DNA from 4 places in the Lentzea sp. NPDC059081 genome. Region 1 is predicted to be linked to each of the others. Evidence: riboswitches for the same ligand, from Rfam matches in the RefSeq annotation. Region 1 holds a riboswitch; each other region holds the start of a gene.
The links. A riboswitch is a leader RNA that binds a small molecule or an ion and turns the genes downstream of it on or off. The one in region 1 is predicted to bind cobalamin.
Positions count from the first base shown of each region.

Region 2: linked by a shared signal. The riboswitch ahead of ACFWV3_RS41825 (CbtB-domain containing protein) and the one ahead of ACFWV3_RS31505 (FecCD family ABC transporter permease) in region 1 are both predicted to bind cobalamin.
Region 3: linked by a shared signal. The riboswitch ahead of ACFWV3_RS40555 (putative cobaltochelatase) and the one ahead of ACFWV3_RS31505 (FecCD family ABC transporter permease) in region 1 are both predicted to bind cobalamin.
Region 4: linked by a shared signal. The riboswitch ahead of ACFWV3_RS16035 (ribonucleoside-diphosphate reductase subunit alpha) and the one ahead of ACFWV3_RS31505 (FecCD family ABC transporter permease) in region 1 are both predicted to bind cobalamin.

Region 1 is NZ_JBHYGW010000018.1:68,350-70,541, reverse strand. It holds gene ACFWV3_RS31515 (sigma-70 family RNA polymerase sigma factor) at 1-231, opposite strand, end outside; gene ACFWV3_RS31510 (dihydrofolate reductase family protein) at 270-821, shown strand; cobalamin riboswitch at 826-947, shown strand; gene ACFWV3_RS31505 (FecCD family ABC transporter permease) at 983-2,005, shown strand; gene ACFWV3_RS31500 (ABC transporter ATP-binding protein) at 2,005-2,192, shown strand, end outside.
Region 2 is NZ_JBHYGW010000039.1:35,631-37,822, forward strand. It holds gene ACFWV3_RS41815 (HAD family hydrolase) at 1-316, shown strand, start outside; gene ACFWV3_RS41820 (CbtA family protein) at 313-1,065, opposite strand; gene ACFWV3_RS41825 (CbtB-domain containing protein) at 1,082-1,270, opposite strand; cobalamin riboswitch at 1,324-1,456, opposite strand; gene ACFWV3_RS41830 ((2Fe-2S)-binding protein) at 1,527-2,177, opposite strand.
Region 3 is NZ_JBHYGW010000035.1:33,062-35,253, reverse strand. It holds gene ACFWV3_RS40565 (threonine aldolase family protein) at 1-394, shown strand, start outside; gene ACFWV3_RS40560 (hypothetical protein) at 476-1,000, shown strand; cobalamin riboswitch at 1,136-1,260, shown strand; gene ACFWV3_RS40555 (putative cobaltochelatase) at 1,300-2,192, shown strand, end outside.
Region 4 is NZ_JBHYGW010000006.1:134,249-136,440, reverse strand. It holds gene ACFWV3_RS16035 (ribonucleoside-diphosphate reductase subunit alpha) at 1-1,133, opposite strand, end outside; cobalamin riboswitch at 1,239-1,448, opposite strand; gene ACFWV3_RS16030 (LysE/ArgO family amino acid transporter) at 1,492-2,040, opposite strand; gene ACFWV3_RS16025 (LysR family transcriptional regulator ArgP) at 2,141-2,192, shown strand, end outside.

The DNA of each region.
Region 1 (2,192 bases):
GCGCGCCTTGCCCTCCAGCGCCGTCAGGCAGACGTTCGTCGCGATGCGGTACAGCCACGTGCGGACCGAGGCCTTGCGCTCGTCGTAGCGCTCGCGGGCGTTCCACGCGCGGAGCAGCGTGTCCTGCACCAGGTCCTCGGCCTCGTGGACCGATCCGAGCATGCGGTAGCAGTACGCCAGCAGCTCGCGGCGGTGCTGCTCCAGACGCGTCTCGAAACCGGTGCTCGTCATCGCGATGAGTATCACCGCCGTCGCCGGTACGTACTGGCATGAGCGATCTGATTGTCACCGAGTTCGTCACACTGGACGACGTCGTCGAGGACCCCGACGGACGGGCCGGCACCCCCGGCGGAGGCTGGGCGTTCCGGCACGGGGAGAAGGCGGTGGCGGGCGACAAGTTCGACCTCGGCCCGCTGTTCGAGACCGGCGTCATGCTCTTCGGGCGCACGACCTGGGAGCACTTCTCGAAGCTGTGGCCCAGCCGCACCGGCCCGTTCGCCGACCGGATGAACGCCATCCCCAAGGTTGTCGTGTCCAAGTCCCTGACCAGCGCGGACGCGTGGCAGAACTCATCCGTGACGGACGATCTCGTGTCGACCGTGCGCGCGCTGAAGGCACGTCAGGACATCGTCGTCGTGGGCAGCATCAGCGTTGTGCGCGCGTTGGCCGAACACGGTCTCGTCGACGAGTACCGGCTGATGGTGTTCCCGACGGTCCTGGGTGCCGGCGAGCGGCTTTTCACCGTTCCGGGAGAGCTGCGTCTCACGTCCGTGGAGCAGAAGGGGAGTGGTGCGCTCATGCGGTACCGGACGGACACGTGATCGTGTCGGGTTAGAGTGCAGATGTCGCGTGTGGGGGAAGTCCGGTCGAAGTCCGGCGCTGACCCGCAACGGTAGGCCCCTCCCCGGGGGCAAGCCCGAATACCCGCACACGGCATGCACAGCTACTCCGACTCCTGCCGTGGACTGCGGGAAGGGACCCAGTGATCTCCAAGATCAGCGCGCTCGTCGGCGTGCTCGTCGTCAGCATCGTGGCGGGCGTGGCGCTCGGTCCCGTCTCCGTGCCGTTCGACGTCACCCTCGACCTGCTGTGGGCCGCGCTCACCGGCGGCACGATCCCCGCCGACCTCGCCGGCCAGTACCACATCGTCTGGGACATCCGGCTGCCCCGCGTGCTGCTGGCCGCGGTCGTGGGCGCCGGTCTCAGCGTGGTCGGCGTGGCGATCCAGGCCATGGTCCGCAACGCCCTCGCGGACCCGTACGTGCTCGGCATCTCGTCGGGCGCGAGCGTGGGGGCGACGGCCGTGGCGACGCTCGGGGTGTTGCAGGGCCTCGGTGTCTACGCGCTGTCCACGGGCGCGTTCCTGACGGGTCTCGGCGCCACGGCGCTGGTCTACCTCACCGCGCGCACGAGCCGAGGGCTCACACCGCTGCGGCTGGTGCTGACCGGAACCGCGCTGGCGTACGGGTTCTCCGCGGTGGCGATGCTGCTCGTGTTCCAGGCGCCGCACGGCGAGGCGGCCCGCAGCGCCATGTTCTGGCTGCTGGGCAGTCTCGGCGGGGCGAACTGGCAGTCGTTGCCGATCGCTTTGACCGTGACGGTCCTCGGGATCGTGTACCTGATGACCAAGGCGCGGCAGCTCAACGCGCTGGCGATGGGGGACGAGACCGCGACCACGCTCGGCGTCGCGGTCACCCGGTTCCGCACGCACCTGTTCATCGTCACCGCGGGCATCACCGGCGTGCTGGTCGCGGTGAGCGGTGCCGTCGGGTTCGTCGGACTGATGCTGCCGCACCTCACGCGGATGGTCGTCGGTGCGGACCACCGGCGCGTGCTGCCCCTCGCCCCGCTGGCCGGGGCGTCGTTCCTCGTCTGGGTCGACGTCGCCGCCCGCATGCTGGCCGCGCCGGAAGAGCTGCCGCTCGGCGTCATCACCGCCGCGATCGGCGTGCCGTGCTTCATCTTCCTCATGCGTCGCAGGACCTACGTCTTCGGAGGCCGCTGATGCGCGTCGACGTCCAGCAGCTCACCGTCGACGGCATCATCGAGGACATCACGCTGTCCGCCGACGACGAGGTGGTCGGCATCGTCGGCCCGAACGGCAGCGGCAAGTCCACGACCCTGCGCTGCGTCTACCGCGCCCTGAAGCCGGACGCGGGCGCCGTGCTGATCGACGGCCGCAACGTCCACAA
Region 2 (2,192 bases), on a different contig from region 1:
GACCGAACGCTCGCTGACCGAGGTGGCGCTGGACACGATCGGGCGCGACCTGTTCGACGTGACGGTGTGCGGTGACGAGGTCGACGGGCTGAACAAGCCGCTGCCGGAGCCGTACCTGAAGGCGGCGCGGCTGCTCTCGGTCGATCCGGCCCGTTGTGTCGCCATCGAGGACTCGCCGACCGGTGTCGCGGCGGCTGTGGCGGCCGGGTGCACGGTGCTCGTGGTGCCTTGTGACGTCGAGGTGCCGACGGGGGAGCGGCGGGTGTTCCGCGACTCCCTCGCCGGCGTCGATCTCGAGGTGCTGCGCGCGCTCTAAAGCGCGGCGGCGGGTGTCTTCGTGTTGCGCGTAGCGGGGTCGACCAGCAGGCCGAACACCACGCCGATGCCCACGTAGAGCGTGGCCAGCTGCGCGAGCGAGCTGAGCCGGAACTGCCACAGCACGGCCACCGGCATGTCCGCCGGGATCGTGTCCGGCGGCGCGGGGAACGCGAGCAGCACCACCGCGACGGCCGCGACCACCGCGAGGAGCACGCCCGTGACCCGCACCGGCTGCGACTGCGCGCGCAGCTGGTCGGCGAGCCAGCTCGCGCCCCACACGATCGCCAGGCCCGCCACCACCACGCCCAGGTAGAGCGCGGTCCGGTAGTTCACCGTCTCCGGGTCGCCCACGGCCGGCGGGTTGGCCGGGTACTTGAGCCACGGCAGCAGGGCCACCGCGCCGAACACCGCGGCGCCGAAGCTGAGGCTGCGGCTGAACGGGGTGCGGTCGGTGAACCAGCGCTTCGACAGCGCGTAGGCCGTGGCGAACACCAGGCCCACGGCGATGCCGACGATCACCACGCCGAGCATGCCGCCCACGACCTGAGCGCCGCGGCTGACCAGCTCTTCCTCGCCGCCGTGGGAATGGCCGGCCTCGTCGCCGGCGGGTGCGCGAGCCTCCTCGACCGCCAGCGCGGCGCGGATGGGGATCTCGGTGACCAGGAGCTGCACGAGCGCGGAGGCGACACCGGCGATGCCGCCGGCCGCGATCCCGCGCAGTGCGATCGACTTGTACGTCGTCGTCATCTGCGTGATCAGCGGATCAGTGGCAGGGGACGCCGAGGGCGTGGCGGCCGTCGTGGAAGAACTCGTGCAGCAACTCGGAACCCGCGCCGAGCGCGAGGCCGTTCTCCTGCAGGACCAGGTAGGTGACGATCAGGCCGAGCAGTGAGACGGCGAAGGCCCATTTGGGCACGCGGACGGCGGACAGGCTTGCTGCGGGGCTCGTCATGACGGGCTCCTCCATACCTCGTGGAAGGTCAACTCTCCTTGCGGCGCCGCAGCCGGTCTCCTGACTCCCGGATCACCGCTGCCCCCGCGTCTTCCCAGTCCCGGCGGGGACCAGTGACGTGCTCGGCGAGGGCCGCTTCCCGGTCACAGTGGCGAGGACCGCGCCGGATTTCCACCGGCTTCCCGTCACTGCGGCGCGTGCACCGTAAGTTGAGCGGCCCGTTAAGCACAACCGGCCATAAGAGTTGTTGCGTTCCTCACTTCACGAGTGGACAGTCGCCACACTTCCCACCTGCGGCGACGCGGTAGTAAAGACAACAGCTCCGGCGCCGGAACGCGACCTCGCCGGGGATCGAGAAGAATTCTCCCGCCTGCTCGAACGGCGGCGCGCTCATCAGCCGCGCACCGCGCAGTTCCGCTTCCTCGGCCGTGAGCATGCGTGCGCGCACGACCATTTTCAGGGCGCCCGCGATGTTCGACATGGCATTGCCCCACAGCAACCCGCGTGCCACCGGGGCTACGTCCTGGATCGCCTCCACCACGGGGGCGAGCGCCTCCGCCGCCGGTGGGCCCAGGCGCGGCAGGTCGATGCGGACGCTCAGGCCGTTGACCGGGTCGTGGTGCCACCACAGGTTCTCCGGCCGCACGTCGATCGAGAGGTCCGCGGCCGTGAGCGGGCTGAGCAGCCGCGCGGTGTAGCTGAGGAAGAACAGGCTGGCCGCGACGCGGGGTTCGTCGGCGTCGTACCGGGTCGCGATGGCGTCGATGGTGTTCCTGAGGGCGGGACCTTCGAGCAGCGCCGTCCCCGGCAGCCACGAGTCGTCGGGCCTGCCCACGTCGAGGGCGAAGAACGGGTTGATCCCGCGCACCCGGCGCAGCGCTTCGAGGACCTCGGCGAACTCAGACACGGAAGTTCACGCTAC
Region 3 (2,192 bases), on a different contig from region 1:
CGGGGCGGCGCTGGCCGGGTCTGCTGACTTCGTCGAGCAGGCTCGGGTGTGGCGGCATCGGTACGGCGGGATGCTGTTCCAGCAGTGGCCTGCTGCTTTGTCTGCTTTGCACGGGTTGGACACCGTGTTGCCCCGGTTGGGGTCTTATGTCGCGCACGCGAAGGTGGTGGCTGCGGCCATGGGGCTGCCGGAGCCTGATACGCACCAGTTCGCGTTGCGGTTGAGCGGGGATCCTGCTCGGTTGACCGAGGTCAGCGGGAAGTTCCTCGGGTCTTTTTGGCCGGATGGGACTGGGGTGGGGGCGAAGACCGAGGTGACGGTGGCTGGGCCGGCGTTGGAGTGGACCGGTGACGAGGTGGCTTCGGCTTGGGAGGAGTTCCAGAGCTTGATCTGAGGACATCCCACTACCTCGATCGTGTACGGGCGGGTTCTGCCACCATCTGGCCTCCGTTGTCGAAGCAGGGGGCAGTGCGGCGTGACCGGCCATGTGTTCGTGGACGAGACGAAGGAAAAGGGCTATCTCGTCACCGCGGCAGCCCTGGTGTCAGGCGATCTCGCGGCCGCACGTCGGACCGTGCGCGGTCTGATCATGGCCAACCAACGGCGCATCCACTTCCACAAGGAGTCGGACCAGCGCCGGAAGCAGATCCTCGACGCGGTCGTCGAGATCGCGCCTGCCGTCACGATCTACGACGGGTCGGGGTGCGCACGCCGCCGGCAGCGGGACGCGTGCCTGGTCCACCTGGTCGCGGACCTGGCGAAGTCCGGTGCTTCGATGCTGGTGCTCGAACAGGACGACTCGGTCCTCGATGCCGACAAGAAGCTGCTGTACCGCACGGTCCGCGAGCAGGGCTGCCACGAGATGCTCGTCTACCGGCACCACCGAGCCCACGAGGAGCCGTTGCTGGCACTGCCCGATGCGATCGCGTGGTGCTGGCACCGCGGTGGCCATTGGAAGAAGCGCGTGCAGCCACTGGTCGAGGCAGTGCACGTCCTCTGAAACCGCGAAACCCGGCCCACCCACCGTCCGGAAGGCTGCCGGGTCCACTTCGCAGCGCTACTGCGACTGCGCACCGCAACGATACCGCACTTCCCGAGGCGATGTCGCTCACCTGGCTGTTGGTCCTGCCCCCGCCGAATGCGACGATGCCGGGGCTGTGAGGGGAGCGCGAGGAAGCCGGTGTGAATCCGGCGCCGTCCCGCGACTGTGACCGGACCCGCTCCGGGAGTCAGGAACTCGTCCCCCTCGTCACTCGACCGACCACGGGCGTGGACACCCGAGGAAGGACTTCACCGCGCATGTTCCCCTTTTCGGCTGTCGTCGGACATGACGACCTCCGGCTGGCCCTGCTGTTGAACGCCGTGCACCCCGGCATCGGTGGTGTTCTCGTCCGCGGCGAGAAGGGGACCGCGAAGTCGACGATCGTGCGTGCCCTCGCCGCGTTGCTGCCGGAGCTGGAGATCTCCGCGAACTGCCGTTTCGGCTGCGTACCGGGTACGGCGGACTGCCCCGACGCGCCGCACGACGGGGTGGAACGGCGAGCCGCGAAGCTCGTCGAGCTGCCGGTTGGCGCGACCGAGGACCGGCTGGTCGGGTCGCTCGACCTGGAGAAGGCGCTGACCGAGGGCGTGCGGGCGTTCCAGCCCGGGTTGCTGGCGGCGGCGCATCGGGGCGTGCTCTACGTCGACGAGGTCAACCTGCTGCACGACCACTTGGTCGACCTGCTGCTCGACGCTGCGGCGATGGGGCGTGCGCACGTCGAGCGCGAAGGTGTTTCGGTGTCGCACCCGTCGCAGTTCCTGCTGGTCGGGACCATGAACCCCGAGGAGGGAGAGCTGCGGCCGCAGCTGCTCGACCGGTTCGGGCTCACGGTCCAGGTCAAGGCGGCGCGGGACGTGGGGGTGCGTGCGGAGGTCATCCGGCGGCGGCTGGCCTACGAGGCGGACCCCGTGACGTTCGCGGCGAAGTGGGCGCACGAGGACGTTGCGCTGAAGCAGCGGATCGCGGACGCCAAGGCGAAGCTGCCCGAAGTGTCCCTTCCGGACGGTGAGTTGCGCCGGATCGCCGCCGTCTGCGCGGCTTTCGAGGTCGACGGGATGCGGGCGGACCTCGTCGTCGCCCGTGCCGCCACGGCCCACGCTGCGTGGCGCGGGGCGAGCGAGGTCGAGGAGTCCGACGTCGAGGCTGCGGT
Region 4 (2,192 bases), on a different contig from region 1:
TTGATCTCGCCGTTGTCGGCCTTCTCCTCGTAGGCCCGGTACTTCTCGGCGAACTCCGCGCCGAACGCGTCGTGCAGGTCGGGCACCTCGTCGGGGGAGAAGAGCGTCCACTGACCACCGGCGCGCACCCGGCGCAGGAACTCGTCCGGCACCCAGTTCGCGGTGTTCATGTCGTGGGTGCGGCGGCGCTCGTCGCCGGTGTTCTTGCGCAGGTCGAGGAACTCCTCGACGTCGATGTGCCAGGTCTCGAGGTAGGCGCAGACCGCGCCCTTGCGTTTTCCTCCCTGGTTGACCGCCACCGCCGTGTCGTTCGCGATCTTCAGGAACGGCACCACGCCCTGTGACTTGCCGTTGGTCCCCTTGATGTGCGCACCGATCCCGCGCACCGGCGTCCAGTCGTTCCCCAGCCCACCGGCGAACTTCGACAGCAGCGCGTTGTTGCTGATGCCGTGGAAGATCGAGGCGAGGTCGTCGTCCACGGTCGTCAGGAAGCACGACGACAGCTGCGGCCGCGTGGTGCCCGAGTTGAACAGCGTCGGCGTCGAGCACATGAAGTCGAACGACGAGAGCAGCTCGTAGAACTCGATCGCGCGGGCGTCGCGGTCGTCCTCCTGCAGCGCGAGACCCATGGCCACGCGCATGAAGAACGCCTGCGGCAGCTCGTAGCGGCGGTCGTCGTGGTGCAGGAAGTAGCGGTCGTACAGCGTCTGCATGCCCAGGAACTGGAAGTTCAGGTCACGGGACGCGTCCAGTGCCGCGCCGAGCCGGGCGAGGTCGAAGTCCGCGAGCCGGGGGTCGAGCTGGCCCAGCTCGATGCCGTGGTGGACGAACGAGGCGAAGTACGACGGGTAGCGCTCGGTCATCTCGGCGTGCGTCAGCGGCACTCCGCACGCCTCGGTGCGCAGCTTGTCCAGCAGCAGCCGGGCGCTGACGTAGGAGTAGTCCGGGTCGAGCTCGACCATCGCGCGGGCGGCCATGATCGGTGCCAGGGCCAGCTCGGCGTCGGTGATGCCGTCGTAGAGGTTCCGCTTCGTCTCGGCGAGGACCGCCTCGGCCGAGGCGTTGGGCAGGTCGGCACACGCTTCGTGGACGACCCCTGATAGTCGGTCCAGCGGTGTCGGCTGGTCGGGCACGCTCTCTCCTCGCGAGCAAGCCCGAGAGAACGCGTGCGCGCGCCGGTGGACACGCCACCGGTGCACACAGCCGCCCTCCCTCGGGGCACCGTGTAGTGCGCGCAGGCTTGCGCGCACACCAGTGGCAGGTCTTCGGACTCGTGGGCGCCGGGCACGCTCCTACCGGCCGTCGCTTCCCAGGCCTGGGCCCAGTGCTTCGTTGACGGCTTTCGTTCCCACTCACCGCTGCGGGGCAGTCCCGGACTTCCACCGGGTTCCCTCTTGCCTCACCCGCCCGTTGCTCCGGGCCGGTGAACCACCAGCGCGGCAGATACTACATGTGGTGGTGGCCGCTTGATCACCACCCAAGATGCGCGTGTCACGCGCCGGCGATCAAGGCGACTCCGAGGACCGTCATCACGGCGGCGACCACGCCGTCGAGTACCCGCCACGCGCGCGGCCTCGCGAACAGCGGGCTGAGCAGGCGGGCGCCGAACCCCAGTGCGACGAACCACAGGACGCTCGCCGTCACCGCGCCGACCCCGAAGAGCCACCGGCCGGCCGCGATCGACCCGAGCAGGAACAGCGTGTCGAGGTACACGTGCGGGTTGAGCCACGTCAGCGCGAGCGCCGTGAGCACGGGTCGTCCGGACGGTTCGCCGGAGACATCCATCGAGGACGGCCGCAGTGCCCGCCGGGCCGCCAGGAACCCGTACCCCAGCAGGAAGATCCCGCCCACGACCGCGGCGGCGGTGACCAGCGACGGCCACTTCCGCACGACCGCACCGAACCCGGCGACGCCCACCGCGACCAGGATCGCGTCCGAGACGGCGCAGACGGCGACCACCTTCGCCACGGCGTGCCGTCGAAGTCCTTGGCGCAGCACGAAAGCGTTCTGCGCGCCGATCGCGACGATCAGGGTCATCATGGTGCCGAAGCCGAGGAGGAGGTCAGTCACACCGCAGAACGGTATTGACGCGTTTTAGATGAGAACAGCTAAAGATTCTTACGTAGCATTAGCGCTCGTGATGGATCTCGACCTGGTGCGCACGCTGCTGGCCGTCGTCGACGCGGGCACGT